3 regions of the Oleiphilus sp. HI0086 genome follow, and region 2 is predicted to be linked to each of the others. Evidence: predicted binding sites of a transcription regulator. Region 2 holds the regulator's gene; each other region holds the start of a gene.
The links. Region 2 encodes FliA, which starts transcription of late flagellar genes. Its sites were predicted from a motif close to CTAAAGTTNNNNNNNNNNCNGCCGATA; they were not measured.
Positions count from the first base shown of each region.

Region 1: fliD (flagellar filament capping protein FliD) is a predicted target of FliA. The motif match lies at 2,735-2,761, and genes of this name have one in related genera.
Region 3: A3756_RS04540 (DUF5610 domain-containing protein) is a predicted target of FliA. The motif match lies at 2,317-2,343, and genes of this name have one in related genera.

Region 1 is NZ_LWFZ01001369.1:1,109-6,423, reverse strand. Features, by position in the region: gene A3756_RS23530 (flagellin) at 185-2,203, shown strand; gene A3756_RS23525 (flagellar protein FlaG) at 2,289-2,684, shown strand; gene fliD (flagellar filament capping protein FliD) at 2,913-4,904, shown strand; gene fliS (flagellar export chaperone FliS) at 4,952-5,315, shown strand, end outside.
Region 2 is NZ_LWFZ01001402.1:3,052-8,366, forward strand. Features, by position in the region: gene flhF (flagellar biosynthesis protein FlhF) at 1-1,042, shown strand, start outside; gene A3756_RS23840 (MinD/ParA family protein) at 1,224-2,045, shown strand; gene A3756_RS23845 (RNA polymerase sigma factor FliA) at 2,075-2,785, shown strand; gene cheY (chemotaxis response regulator CheY) at 3,031-3,417, shown strand; gene A3756_RS23855 (protein phosphatase CheZ) at 3,431-4,213, shown strand; gene A3756_RS23860 (chemotaxis protein CheA) at 4,227-5,315, shown strand, end outside.
Region 3 is NZ_LWFZ01000352.1:15,625-20,939, reverse strand. Features, by position in the region: gene lptG (LPS export ABC transporter permease LptG) at 1-197, shown strand, start outside; gene A3756_RS04550 (DUF6160 family protein) at 476-1,672, shown strand; gene A3756_RS04545 (RDD family protein) at 1,757-2,239, opposite strand; gene A3756_RS04540 (DUF5610 domain-containing protein) at 2,381-3,727, shown strand; gene A3756_RS04535 (LysM peptidoglycan-binding domain-containing protein) at 3,780-5,315, opposite strand, start outside.

The DNA.
Region 1 (5,315 bases), on a different contig from region 2:
AGTGAGAGCGTTTATGAAAAAAGAACTTCGTTACACTTGCTTACATTGTTTTTGTAAAAAAAACTAAAGTAATTCTAAGGAGTGCCGTTAAGTGATGTAACAAGCGGTCGAGAGCGTGCTTTACAAAGCATGATGTACTTCAAAATCTCGTTCGTTTACTTGCAAAATTGATCGGAGAAACGACATGCCTCAAATAATTAATACTAATATCGCGTCTTTGAATGCTCAGCGCAACCTAGACAAATCTCAGAATGAACAGAGTGTTGCTTTACAGCGTTTATCATCTGGTTTGCGTATCAATGGCGCAAAGGATGATGCGGCAGGTTTGGCGATTTCAAACCGAATAGATGCTCAGGTTCGTGGTCTAAATGTAGCAAACCGAAACGCAGGTGATGGTGTATCGCTAGCACAGACAGCTGAAGGTGCATTGAACAGTATGACAACCTCCTTGCAGCGTATGCGTGAACTAGCATTGCAGTCTGCAAACGGTACGAATACATCATTGGAACGTTCTTCACTGCAAGAAGAGGTTGAGCAGCTTAAAACCGAGATTGCGAGTATCGCAGAGAAAACAAACTTTAACGGTCAGAACCTTTTAGATGGTTCTTTCCAGGGTACTAGTTTCCAAACAGGTGCAAACGTTGGTGATCGAATAGACGTTTCAATCTCTGAGGTGTCAGAGGAAACGCTAGGTACAGATATCACATCAGGTTTGTCTTCTGTTTCATCTACCGATGCTCGTCCAGCAATGGCTGCGGGTGACCTGGTAATTAACGGCTTCGCAGTAGGTGCAGCAGATGCGGGTGCTGATGGTGCTTCAACTGCCGATCAGAACTTGAGTTCTATTGCAATTGCTGCGTCCATCAATGCGGTTGCTGATCAATCGGGTGTCAGTGCGACTGTTAATGCAACGGTTGCATCGGGTACAGAAGTCACTAACGTAGCAAGTGCCGCTAACTTTGATATTAATGGTGTAACGATCAATGTTGGTGGATCTGGCGATGCAAGCACGTTATCTACTGATTTGCAGGGTGTTGCGGACGCAATTAACCTAAGCAGCGGTCAAACAGGTGTTACTGCGTCGGTTGATCTAAATAACTTGCAGCAAGGTGTAACTCTTTCTGCTGCAGACGGTCGTAACATTGATATCTCGGGTGCGGGTGCAGCAGCGGCAGGTGTTGCAGCGGCTGACACGTATGTTGGTTCCTACACTTTAGTATCTAAAGATGGTAGTGATATTGAGATTACTAGTAATACGGGTGCTTCGCTTGAGAATGCTGGCTTAGAAGTGGGTTCTTATAGTGGTTCAAAAGCAACTGCTGTGAGTGATACCTTGGGTGGTACGGCGCTTACTGCTGGTGACTTGGTAATTAATGGTACAGCGGTTGGTGCTACATTCTCCTCTTTTGATAATGCGTCGACGGCAAATAAAGATGCGAGTGCGATTTCAGTTGCATCAGCAATTAACTTGGTTTCAGATCAAACTGGTGTGACTGCGACTGCGAATACCACGCAGGTGACCTCATCTGATGTTTCTGCGGATACTGCTGGTAATGCGACGGTCAATGGCGTGTCTATTAGTTTTGCCGCTGGTACGACTGGCACGACCTCTGAGCAGGTGTCTTTAGCGGTTGATGCGATTAACGCTAAGACGGCTCAGACAGGTGTTACTGCTAAAATTGTTGACGACAACCAGTACGAGTTGTTGGCTGAAGATGGTCGAAATATTGTTGTTGGTTCGGGTACAAACTTCGGTGCTGCGGATGCTACTACTTTTGGTACGGTTAAGTTAGAGTCTGGTGGTCCTATTGAAATTAGTACTCAGGATCCTACGGCGATTAGCAACTCAGGCTTTGAGGTCGGTACATATGGTGGCTCTCAAGATGGTCAGCAGCTGAAGGATATCGATATCAGTACCGCAGCAGGTGCTGAAGACGCGATAACTGCAATTGATAACGCGATCAACCAGGTTGCAAGAGAGCAAGCGAAATTGGGTGCGATTCAAAACAGATTCGAAAACACAATTTCTAACAACGCGGTAAACAGTGAAAACCTATCAGCTGCAAACTCTCGAATCAGAGATGCTGACTTCGCGACTGAAACTGCAGCGCTATCTAGAGCTCAGGTTCTTCAGCAGGCAGGTATTTCAGTATTGTCGCAAGCGAATGCTAGACCTCAGCAGGTTCTATCGCTTCTACAGTAATAAGTACTTAGTAATATGAACGTTGCCGGCTTTAGCGTGAGTTAAAGTCGGCTTACGCAGTTAAAAAAGATATGTGAGGTGAATTATGAGCGACATGAAAATGAGTGGTGTAGGCCAGCCAGTTAAGCTGGCTGCTGCATCGTCTGCTCAAAAGGCACAGCGCAGTTCTTCTGTTGACTTTAAAGATGGTGCGAGTGCAAAGCCGGTTGCGCAAGGTGTAGAAGAAAAGCCTAGCCTTAAGCCAGCGGAGCAAGCGCAAGAAAAGGTTGAGCAGGCTGTAACAAAGTTGAATGACTATGTGCAGTCGGTGCAAAGAAATTTGCAGTTTAATCTCGATGATCAGTCAGGGAAAACGATTATAACAGTGGTTGATAAGCAGACCTCTGAAGTAGTTAGGCAGATTCCTGATGATGTTGCTTTGAAGTTGGCTCAAGACTTGCATCAAGATGAACCGTTAAGTTTATTTAAAGCTAAAGTGTAGTTTTTGGCTAAAATAGCGGCAATGGTTTACATTCTTTTACAACACGGGAGTTAAACTTCCCGTGTTGCCTGCCGATACTATTTATAGGCAGGGTTCAATAACGCTGTTAAGCTGTTTACCCTTTAGTATTCGTTAATCACTAAAATATTGAAAGCAAGAAAATATCGGCTTTCGCGCTATATCTGATATAGAGCACTTTTGGTGATTACAGGTGAGTAGGTGGATGTTATGGCCAGTGTATCTTCAGTCGGAATAGGCTCGGGTGTTCTAACTAGCGAGTTAATAGAGAATCTCGCTAGTGCGGAGCGTGCTCCGGTCGAGGCTCGTCTGGACAGTCAAGAAGCTGACGTAAATGCTGAACTGTCAATTTTTGGTCAAATAAAGTCCGCTATTACAGATCTTCGCCTACCTTCGCGTACACTGGCAAATCCTGAGTTATTCGAATCAAAAACGGTTTCTTCTGGGAACTCTGCATTCTCTGCAGTGGTAGACTCCAATGATGCAACTCCATCAGTTCATACGCTTGAAGTTACCGCTTTAGCAGTCTCTCAAACGCTTACTTCTACTGAGTTTAATGACTCCGATACAACAGCGATTGGTGAAGGCTCTTTAACGATAGTGGTTGATGGAAAAACGACTAACGTTACTATCGATAATAGTAATAATACGCTTGATGGTATTGCTGCAGCGATCAATTCTGAATCTGATGTAGGCATGACGGCTTCAGTTCTTTACACGGGAACTGGCTATAAGCTTGTATTCAATGCCGATGAAACGGGTCTGGATAAAACGATCGATATTTCTGTTTCGGACACCGGTGATGCAAGTAACACAGATGCAAATGGTCTTTCTCGACTCGCCTACACCGCGGGAGCGACTAACTTAATACAGAGTCAACCAGCCGCGGATGCATCATTCAAATTGAATGGTGTACCGATCACGCGCTCAAGTAATGAGATTTATGACGCTATTCCAGGTTTAACCCTGACCCTGAGTGGCACAAATGATGGTTCGCCAGCCGCTTTATCTGTTCAAAATGATCACACTGCTGTGGTCGAGAAAGTTTCAGAATTTGTAGAGAAGTTTAATGCTCTACAGACTTTGGTGAACGACAATAGTGAGTTTGACCCTAGTGGTGGGGCTGAAGCGGGCATTTTGCTTGGTGACTCGACAACTCGAAGTATGATGAATCAGGTACGACGCGTATTGGGTTCGACGGTTGGTGGTTTGGAAAATGCAAATGTCCGTAGTTTGGCAGATATTGGTATTACGACAGATTATCAAACTGGTTTGCTAAGCCTAAATGAAGACACTCTTAGTGATCAGCTTGATTCGCACCCAGATGATGTTTCGGCTTTGTTCAGTGATCAAGGGCGAGCCAGCGATGCTCAAGTAAGCTTTGGTACTGCAAGTATCAACACTAAGCCGGGCAGTTATGATATTAACATAACGACTGCTGCGACAAGAGGAGAGCTATCGGGCGCTGTAAGTTTAGGTGCTAGTACAACTATTGATGCAAATAATGATGAATTCACCATTAGTATTGATGGTACTGAAAGTGGTTCAATCACGCTTGATGCAGGTAGCTATACGCAGACTCAATTAGCTGCCGAGATTCAATCTAAAATCAATGCAGATTCAACGCTTAGTGCTGCTGGAAAGTCAGTAACGGTTAGTCTAGACGGCTCTAACCAGTTGGTAATTAATTCAAATGTTTATGGTGCGGCGTCTACGGTAGAGATAACAGCTGTTGATACTAATACAGTAGCTCAGCTTGGTCTGAGTATTGCTGCGGGCGTTGATGGCGTCGATGTTGAGGGTACTATCAACGGTGCTGTGGCGACAGGGTCAGGGCAGGTGTTAACCGCTGCTGTTGGTGATGACTCTGAAGGTATTAGAATTACTGTTGGCGGATCATCTACGGGCGACCGTGGAACGGTTACTTATATTGAGGGGGTTGGCGAGCAGTTAGTAGACTTGATTACTAATATGGTATCGCTTGAAGGTTCGCTCACTACTAAGAATGATACGCTGGCTAAAGAGCTAGCCTTGATTGCAGAGCAGCGTACTGCGCTTGATGAAAGAATAGAGTCAGTTACTGCGCGTTTAGCTAGGCAGTTTACCGCAGCTGATATCGCGGTTTCCAAGTTAAATAGTACGATGGATTTTATAAAGGCGCAGCTAGATGCGCTTTCAGGTTCAAGTTCAAGTGAAAAATAAGAGAAGTAGCTGGGGAAATTACACCTCGGTAATCGTAGGAGAATAATATGAATGCATTACATCAGTATCAGTCGGTTAATGCGCAGACAAGTGTTGTCGATGTTGACCGTCACCAATTAATTCAGCTTTTATTTGATGGTGCTGTTGAGCGCATTAATATGGCTAAGGCGCGTATTGCTGCGAGTGACTTTGAAGGCAAGAATCGTTTGATTAACAAGTCGATAGAGATTATATCGGGTTTGCGTAGCTTTCTGGATTTAGATAAGGGGCAGGAGGTTGCGCAAAATTTATTTGATCTTTATGTCTACTGTGAGCATCGATTGTTTGAAGCGAATGTCAAAAACGATCTGGAAATGTTGGAAGAGGTGCTTTCTCACTTGAAGAAGATTCAAGGTGCCTGGTCTGGTATTC
Region 2 (5,315 bases):
AGAGAACGATTCAGAGGCAGTGTCTGAACCAGAGGCAAGCTCTTCGGCAATGGAGCGCAAGGCTGCGTCACATGATGCTAAACAAAATGGTACTCCGTGGGGCGAATTATCGGATATGCGTGCAGAGATATTAGAGATTAAAAAACTAATGTCCGGGCAGGCTTACAAGCAAGTGCAGAATGAAAAAGAACGTGAGCAATCGGCTACGCTCAGCAAAATCGAACGTAAACTCGAATCCCTTTGTATTGCCGGGGATCTTAAAAAACGGCTAATGGCAATGGTTGATTTAGGTATGGACTACAGTCAGGCATGGTCTCGTGTTTCACAGGGTGTTTCAGCTTTAATATCGGCTCCTGAAGATGACCTGATCGAGCAGGGTGGCGTCATTGCATTGGTTGGGCCTACAGGTAGTGGTAAGACCATGACAATAGGTAAAATGGCTGCTCAGTTTGTTATTCGACATGGTGCTGATGATATAGCCTTGGTGACAACTGACAGATACCGCATAGCTGCGCACGAGCAACTAAAGGTGTTTGGCAGAATACTCAATGTGCCTGTCCATGTTGTTGATGAGCGTCATAGTCTGGATACCATACTTGATGGCTTGCGTCACAAAAAACTTGTCTTGGTTGATACTGCTGGCCTAATGCATACCGACGCGTGCTGGTCTGAGCAGCTGCAGGAATTAAAGCTGTCGGGTCATGATATTCAGTCACACCTTGTTGTATCGTCTGTAGGGCAGTATCAGGTGATGTGTTCAAATTACCATCACTACAAAATGGTAGGCTTGTCAGGCGCCATTATTACTAAGGTTGATGAAGCTGTTAGCCTGGGTGAGGTGATGAGCTTTCTTATCGATACGCGTCTCAAAGCCAGTTATTTTACTGACGGTCAGCGAGTTCCTGAGGATATTCATGTGTTTAGGCAAAAAGAAATCCTCTCGAGAGCTGAATCTTTATTGAATAGTTCGGAGCGATGGGTAACAATCAGCGCCCAAGAGCATGAAGGTGTTTTAGATCAAATATTCTCTCATTCTGCGTAAACTTAATCATATCTGCTAAACTCTTATTAGCGTTGATTAAAATATAGAGCTGAATGTAGCAAGATTATGCAGTATACACTGAAAATACGGTCAATGTTTCAGTATCACGAAGATCTCAATATGGTTGAATAAACTGAAGTGCGAAAAATAATTAGATGTATAAAAGGGGATTTTCACCAGTATGGCGAATTCTAATCCGGTTCAGGTAATCGCGGTAACTGGCGGTAAAGGTGGTGTGGGCAAAAGTAATGTGTCTATTAACCTTTCGATTATGCTCGCTGAGATGGGGCGTCGTGTTGTACTTTTAGATGCCGATTTAGGTTTGGCTAATGTTGATGTTTTGTTAGGTATCACCTCTAAAAGCAATATAGCGGATGTGATAAGTGGCGAATGTTCTCTGCGTGACGTTTTGGTTGATGGGCCCAAAGGAATAAAAGTAGTACCAGCTTCATCTGGTACGCAAAAAATGGTTTCTTTGAATCCAATGGAACATGCCGGTTTAATTAATGCCTTTAGTGAAATTTCTGAAGATCTCGATGTCCTGATTATTGATACCGCAGCAGGTATATCCGATGGTGTTGTTTCGTTTCTTAGGGCTGCGCAAGAAGTTATTGTTGTCGTATGTGATGAGCCTACATCGATTACCGATTCATATGCGCTAATTAAATTGTTAAATCGCGATTACGATATGTACCGTTTTCGTGTACTGGCGAATATGGTTAAAACGCAGGAAGAGGGGCGCCACCTCTATTCCAAGCTTGCTCACGTTACTGAGAGATTTCTCGATGTTGCTCTGCAGTATGTTGGGTCAATCCCTTTCGATGAGTCGGTGAAAAAAGCAGTGCAGCGTCAACGGGCTGTTTCTGATGTGTATCCTCGTGCAAAAGCATCGTTGGCATATAAGACGCTTGCCCAAAAAGCGGATAGCTGGCCACTGCCTTCTTCTCCAAAAGGTCATTTGGAGTTCTTTGTTGAGCGCCTGGTTCAGGCTACCTCAAACTAGAACGTGTTTAGTTCCGGTGTCATAGGCTGATGTATACAGACGCTCAAGTAAAACGTGCCGATGATTTGATTCGGTCTCATGCGCCTTTAGTCAAAAAAATTGCGCATCATTTGATATCTCGTCTACCGTCTAGCGTTCAGGTCGATGATTTAATTCAGGCTGGTATGATCGGGTTATTAGAGGCTTCCAGGAAGTATGAAGCTTCTAAAGGTGCGTCCTTTGAAACTTATGCGGGCATTAGAATTCGTGGTTCGATGATGGATGAGGTGCGCCGGGGAGACTGGGTGCCAAGGTCTGTTCATCGGAATGCAAGAAAGATAAGTGAAGCGATCAAGGCTATTGAAGATAGAGAGGGTCGTGATGCGCAGGATGGCGAGGTTGCCTCAGAGTTAGGTATGACGCTTGAGGAATACTTTGCTTGCTTGAAAGACAGCGCTAGTGGCAAGTTATTTAGCTTTGAAGAGCTAAGTGAGTCAGGTGACGTTTCTAGTGAAGAGTATTTGTCCGAGAATTACACGCCCGCGACGGATGTTCAGAATGATGCCTTTCGTCGAGCTTTGGCCAAAGAGATTGATGTTCTCCCTGAGCGTGAAAAAATGGTTTTGTCTTTATATTATGAAGAAGAGTTGAATCTTAAAGAAATTGGTTTGGTGCTCTCTGTTAGTGAGTCTCGAGTAAGTCAAATACATTCTCAAGCAGCGATGCGTTTGAAAGCTAGAATGAGTGATTGGCGTACCTGATTGCAGTTTGTCTTAGCCTGATCGAACTATTTGCTTAGACCTCTTTTCTCAAAGTTTGTCCCCCATGTAAGGGGAAAATAAAGCGAATAAAATTAATAAATTGGCTTGATTTTATATAGTTGTTAAGAAATGTGCCGATAAGTGAAACAAATATCAAAAAAAACTGGCTAGCCTAAGAACACCGACTAGACTTGTTTTTAGGTATTAAAATGTAATTTCGGGTATCGACATGAGTGGAGGTCGACTTGAATAAAGATATGAAAATTCTCGTAGTAGATGATTTTTCTACAATGAGACGAATTATTAAGAACCTATTGCGTGACCTAGGGTTTACTAATACTGATGAAGCTGACGATGGTAGTACTGCCTTACCAATGCTTCAAACAGGTAAGTATGACTTTCTGGTGACTGACTGGAATATGCCTGGGATGACTGGTATTGAGTTGCTTCAGCATGTTCGTTCTGACGATAACCTCAAAAGTCTTCCTGTGCTAATGGTAACGGCTGAGGCTAAACGAGATCAGATAGTTGCTGCCGCGCAAGCAGGTGTGAACGGTTATGTCGTTAAGCCATTTACCGCAGCTGTTTTAAAAGAGAAGATTGAGAAAATCTTCGAACGTATCGATTCCTAAGGCTGAGCGATTCATGACTGACGCAAAGCTAATAAATAGCGAACCTCTAAGCGGTTTTGAGCAGACTTTGAAGGCTCAGGCTAATGAGTTGAAGGAGCGAATTGACAAAGGAGACTTGTCGGGGGCGTTAGGTATTATTTCTGAGTTAAATGAGACTCGGGATAAAACTCTGTACCAAGAAGTCGGTCGCTTAACTCGGTCGCTACACGAGTCAATTCGGAACTTTCACATCGATGCTTCCAGTGAGACGGCTAAAGATGACCTGTCTACTATAGAGGATGCGTCCGACCGACTCGCGTATGTGGTTGATATGACCAATAAGGCTGCAAACAAGACCTTGGATCTTGTCGAAGAAACCATGCCTTATGCTTCAGGAATCAGCCAGGAAGCGAAAAAACTCAAGATGGATTGGTCTCGCTTACAGCGTAAGGAAATGAAACCTGATGAGTTTAGAACGCTGACAGCCACAATGGGAACTTTCCTTGGAAAGTTGTGTGAGGATTCAGATAAAGTAAATGATAATCTCACGCAAATACTGTTAGCGCAGTCTTTCCAAGACTTAACTGGTCAAGTGATTCAACGAGTCACCGGATTGGTTAAAGATGTTGAAGAGAATCTTGTTAATTTGGTCAGAATGGCCGGTAAGGTTGACCAGATTACAGGAACAGTCCACGAAGTAGAAAAACAAGAAACAGGCATTGAGGGTGAAGGTCCACAACTCCATGCAGAGCAACGCGAAGACGTTGTTTCTGGCCAGGATGATGTGGATGATTTGCTGTCCAGTCTAGGATTTTAAAGGGGCGTAGAAGATGGGGTTTGAAGCGGATGATGAGATACTTCAGGACTTTCTTGTAGAGTCTGGAGAGATACTCGAGCTTCTTTCAGAGCAACTGGTTGATCTAGAGCAAAATCCAGACGATAAAGATTTGCTAAACGCAATTTTTAGAGGGTTTCACACTGTAAAGGGTGGAGCAGGCTTTTTACAGTTGGATGCACTGGTCAAGTGTTGTCATATTGCAGAAAACGTGTTCGATATTCTGCGAAATGGTAAGCGAAGTCTTGATGCTGACTTAATGGATGTCGTTTTACGTGCGTTAGACTCTGTAAACGAAATGTTCAGTGAAGTCAGAGATGGCCAAGATCCAACCCCAGCTGACCCACAGCTTTTAAGTGACTTAGAACGTTTTGCGAAACCTGCTGACGCTGCGCCTGCTGCTGAACCTGCAGCTGTTGAACCAACACCGGAGCCGGTTGCTGCAGAAGCCTCTGCTGAAGAGGCTGATATTACTGATGATGAGTTTGAACAGCTCTTGGATGCATTAGATGATGATGCGGGTAAAGGGAGTGCACCAGCGGCATCCGAACAAGAATCTGACGAAATTACCGATGACGAATTCGAAAACTTGTTAGATGAGCTACACGGTTCCGGTGCTCCTGTTGGTGTCAGCGAAAGTGCTGGTGCCTCAGCTTCACCAGACAGCTCCTCGGCGGATTTATTTTTTGAAGAACCGGCTGCGGGTGGCGACACGAGCAGCTCGCCAGAGTCGGGTGATATAAGCGAAGAAGAATTTGAAAAACTATTGGATGACTTGCATGGTGAAGGTCAGTTCAATAGCGAAGGTATTGCTGCAGGTGATGCCACGTCTGAAGCGTCAGCTACTCCTGCTAGCGGTGATGGAGAGTTGATTACCGATAATGAGTTCGAAAAGCTACTGGATGAACTTCATGGAGCAGGCGGGTCGCCAACGACCAAGGCTGCTGCCAGTTCTGCGCCGGCTCCAGAGCCCACACCAAAGCCAGCGCCTGCACCGGCCCCAGCCTCAGCAGCTGCAGCTAAGCCAAAGCCGGCTGCAAAACCAGCTGCTAAAGCGGCATCGAAGAAGAATGAAACCATAGCG
Region 3 (5,315 bases), on a different contig from region 2:
TATTTGGGCCTCTTAGGTCTGTCACGATGGGGTTTAGGGTGTTTTCAGGGGTAGTGGTTGGACTGTTGTTCAAGTATGCACAAGACCTGTTAGGGCCGAGTGCAATTGTGTTTGGTTTTAATCCAATCTATGCGACTGTTATTCCTATTTCGGTATGTTTGGTAGCAGGGATATTCCTTTTGCGAAGGGCACGTTGAGCTGGAGTGAGAGCAGTGTCTCACACAGACTTTCCATGATTGAACCAGGTTGTTAATTCGCGTATTATTCAAGCAGCAACTAGACTGGATAAAATGCGTATGTAGTAGTCCTTGGGTCAAGGGTGGATTGTAGGACCTTGGCACAGGTTTGTGTATGCATGGATGCGGGCTGTATTTAAGAAAGAAAGGGGCGCCTAACGGTACAAAGTCTATATATCCCGATTGGACTAAAATAGAGCTGAAGGCCGGCACAATAAAAAAAGTAGGAGAATACAATAATGAAAGGCTTGAAGAGGTTGGCTTTGGTGACGGCAGTTTCTGCTTTGTCATCAAATGTGATGGCCGAAGTCCAAATGCTTGATGAAGATAGTCTACAAGACGTCACGGGTCAGGCAGGTCTTACTCTTGATGTAGAAAGTCAGTGGGAGATCGGAGAGTTCGCATATCACGATGCAGGCTATTTGTTGATTCAAGGTATCCGTATGGGTGGTAACTCGTTGGGTAATGGTACGGGCTCTGCAGGTACGATGCTTGACAACTTACGGCTTGAGATTGACATCGCCGGTGATGGTACCGACGGTGATAATGAGCTTGCATATGGTTTTTCCAATATGCGTGATATTGCTCAGATGTATGTAAATGATGGGAATACTGATACGACGTTTGTTAGTGTTGCAAACGGTATTGACTCAACTCGTGATAACGCTGTAATTGACGATAAGCGCACATATGGTGATGGTGATTTGGTAATCCATTTTGACTTTACTGATGGCTGGGCTTCAGAAGGCGGTATCGATCAGTATAGAGCTGACGGTAGATTTGGATTAGACGATTTTCATACTGCAGAGCTAGTCCTAGAGCATGCTGTCGACTTTCGTCTTGAAATCGATGCAATTGGCTTGGCAAGTTCAAGTTATGAGCTAGGTTCTGCTGGTCTAGATACTGATGGTCAGGGTCCCGACCAAGGTGCTGCTGGTACAACTACCTTGATTAGTCAATTAGGTATCCAGGGTTACTTAGGTCCTGATGACTTACATCTTGAGAACAATGGTAACGGCTTTGATGGATCTGGACCTCTAGGTGGTAATACGGGTAAGGCTGACTCCAAAATATACTGGGGTCGTTACTTTAAGATTACAGATCTGGATGTATATATTGATATTGCCGGTGTTCAGATTTCTGACATGGAAATTCACAATGAGCGTGGCGATTTGACAGGTTTGGATGGCACTTCATCATTTAGTTTTGCGCACTCTATTCGTGAAATCTATGCAGTTAAAGATGCTGTTTTAAATATAGATGGTCTGCTTGCTGGTAGTAATCCTTTTGTGGATGGTATTGCAATCAATACGCGCTTCAAGGGTGATATTGATATCCACTCTATCTCATTCGGCGATACTGGTGAGTCAATCGGTCAGTTGTTTATTACTGATATGGAGTCGACTACAAACTGGATTATCTCTGCTCACGATTAATTTTTTGTTTGTTGTCTAAAAAGCTCTCGATTATGTCGAGAGCTTTTTTTTGACCTGAGAAAGCTGGTTTGACTTATTTAGAGTCTAGCTGCGCTTTGGAATTCGTATAACTTTGCTTTCAGATGCGATGCATTGCCAGGTTCGATTTTTCTTATCGATGAATACCCAAAGGTAGCCAAGACCGAATGCGGCAATGGAAACTCCGGCGACAAAGAACCTGACAAGGGCTTGGTTCCAGCTGATTGATGTGTTGTCCTCATTTTGTATGCGTAAATGCCAAACCTGCATTCCAAGGGTTTGTCCGGTTTTAGTCCAGAAATAACCAAAAAACAGAAATAGGGAAATAAAAAGCGTTGAGGATAGTAGTGGGTCCTTAAGCGATTGGCCTGACTCATTAATTTGCTTGTACTCTTCGGCACCAATAAGGCTATGGCTAATCGCCATATAGATCATGGTGATGGTCATGGTGAGAGCTATGCATAAGATACTGTCATAAAAAAACGCAAGAAGTCGCCGAAGGAGTGTGGCGGGCATGTATTGGTCGCTTGGTTCGGGGAATTTATTCATAGTAATCGCATTAAGTTGGTGAATTGCGTGGAATATAACAGATTCTTGCTTTAGATGTCTTTTCTATAAAAGAATGCCTAAAGAAAATCTTTTTGCGGACGGTAATAGCTATGAGGTCAACCGGATTTTAGAGGGTTTTGTATGAACGCATTAGATAACATTGACAAGCTAAACGATGGTGGGCTGTCGCGGCACCGCTCGCTAGATGCCAGTAAGATAGCTGAAAGCACTGGCTCTGCAAAGCTAAGTGCAAGTATGCAAACAAGCGTTGAAACTCAGCTTTTAGAAGCCGGTACCGATAGTGGAAGGAGAATTTTCTCCCGCTCGATAGAGACAAACTTTAGTTTCAATATTACTATCGAAAAACCTCAGTTTGAGTTTAAAGTGCCTTCTCCATCAGATGTGGCTCATACTGTGCTCGGTTTTGTCGAACGCCGAATTGAAAGCGAGCTCAGAAACGGGGCGGATGAGTCGAGAATTGGTGACTTATTAAGTCAGGCTCGAAAAGGGATTGAGGCGGGCTTTTCATCCGCTAAAGAAGATATCAGCGCATTGGGTTTGATGGATGAAAAGCTTGAGGAGGAAATAGCTCAGTCTCGACATTTGGTTGATGAGGGGGTAGATGATATTGAAGGAAAACATCTGAGTGCTGCAGATGGCTTAGCTGAAGGGAGCAAGCAGAGCGCTAGAAATGAAGTTGCGGCTTCGACTAACACTCCTGTAGATACTGAGGCTAAAACCTCCCAGCAAGCTTTAAATGTTTACGAGTTTTTTACGCCAGAGAAAGTCAATGAACAACAGCTTAAGCCAGAGTCTTTCGAGGCTGTTTCCAAGTACAAATATGCAAGTCATGATAGTACCGAGTTTTCCTTAACGACCAGGGATGGCGATAAAGTCTCGATTCGTTTGAGTGATACATTTGCCTCTATTTACCAGTCTTCGGGAAACTCTCTAGGCGTGGCTGTGTCCGGCGATAAGTCGTTTGAATATAGTGTCGAAGGGGAGCTGGATGAATCGGAGCTTACGGCAATTAACGAGCTATTGTCGCAGCTAGGTAATGTAACGGAATTATTTTTTCAAGACCGCTTTCAGGATGCATTTGAATCAGCGATGAGTGTAGGGTTTGATTCCAGCGAAATTGCATCCTTTTCCTTAGACTTGTCCAAGACTGTAGCGGAAGAGTTAAGAACTTATGGTGCACCTTCTAGTTCACAAGAAGGTCGAACGAATGACTTATCAAACCTAAAGCGGTATCAACCTATTGTAGATATGGTTAATCACTTTAATCAGATGAATGATTCAATGGGAGTGTTTGAATCTCCGCGCGACTCAATGGTCAGCTTGATTCGTGAAACGCTTGAAAGAGTGAAAGATATGATGAGTGAATTAAGTGAAAATAGCGCTGACGCTGATAAGTCTATGATTCCAGTAGATAAGGTAACTGTTTCCCACTTTATCGAATTTAGTGAGTACTTATTGTCTGAATGATTTTAGAGGTGGCTTCCTAGGTTAAAATAAATTCTAGCCTCGGTAACGGGGCCTAAGTAGCTGTTATGTCTACGTAGATGGTTAGCTTCTGTCCTGGCTGTAGATATTTTTTCTTGTTTAGCTTGTTCCAGCTTACTAGGTCATTAATCGTTACGCTGAACTTACTTGCGATGCGAGCGAGCGAGTCACCTTTTCTTACTCGATAGCCAATCTTTCTGATCATTTGCCTTTTATCTCTAAAAGACGGTAGCGGCATGCTTGCTTTACCTACATCCTTAAGTGACCAGATAATTAATTCCTGACCTGGCTTAATCGGGTCAGTGGGTGCCATGCCGTTCCACTTGGCTAGAGAGCGAACGCCTACTTTGTGAGCTCTGGAAATATCCCACATGGTATCTCCAGAGCGTACTTTATAACGTAGTTTCTTGCTGCCTTGGCTTCCGGATATTTTGTCTTGCTTGCGCTTGAGTCGATTATGCTGGCTTAAGTTGTAATAAGCTTTACCTTCAGATGCAACAGGGATAAGTAATTTTTGTTTCTCTCTGATCGTGTTAGAGCGCAGCTGATTGACTTGCTTAATCAAGGTTGGAGTTGTGTTGAATTTCTTTGCTATGCGAATTAAGGAGTCACCGCGTTTTATACTGTAGCGAGTCCAGTTGAGCCTCTTTTCTGGAGGTAGCTCAGTCAGCGCGGCTTTAAACTGTTTGGCGCTCTCAATAGGTACCAATAAACGATGAGGCCCCATGGGGGCGCTAGCCCACTGATTGAATCCTGGGTTGAGTTTATATATTTCCTTTATATCGATGCCGGCCAGGGTAGCTGCCTGGGCAAGATCGATCTGCCCGCCAGTTTGAACTGTCTCAAAGTACGGTTTATCAGCGATTTTCGGGAATTGAATGTTGTATTTTTCAGGCGACTTTACAATCTTGGCAAGAGCAAGCAGTTTAGGGACGTAAGCGCGGGTTTCTCTTGGAAGCTTCAAAGACCAGAAGTCTTGGGGTTTTCCTAGTTTTTTATTGCGCTTTATCGCCTTACTAACGCGGCCTGAACCAGAGTTGTAAGATGCAAGAGCATGGAGCCAGTTGCCGTCAAATCGTCTACTTAAGTAACTCAGGTATTCGAGAGCTCCTTGAGTCGATGCTAATACGTCACGTCGTCCATCGTACCACCAGTTTTGATGCAAACCATAAATCTTCCCGGTACCTGGAATAAACTGCCATAAGCCTGAAGCACGGCCATGACTGTATGCGAAAGGATCGTAGGCACTCTCGACAAAAGGTAGTAGTGCTAGTTCCATCGGTAGTTTACGTTTCTTAACTTCTTGCACCACATGGTGAAGATAGCGTGAAGAGCGCTTAAAGGTTCGGTCTAGATAATTGGGGTTGTTTACGTACCAGCGTAACTGGCTTTGAATGCGCTTGTTGTCAAGAGTCAGGTCGAGTGTAAAGTGCTTTCGAATATCGTCAAGCAGGTCGCCTTGGTCAGGGTTATGGCTAGGTCTATCACGAAGAAGCTGAAGCTCCTGATTGACTTTCTGTTCCAGCTCATCAGTTGGAGTGATAAAACCGTATTGCTCGTAGTTACGATT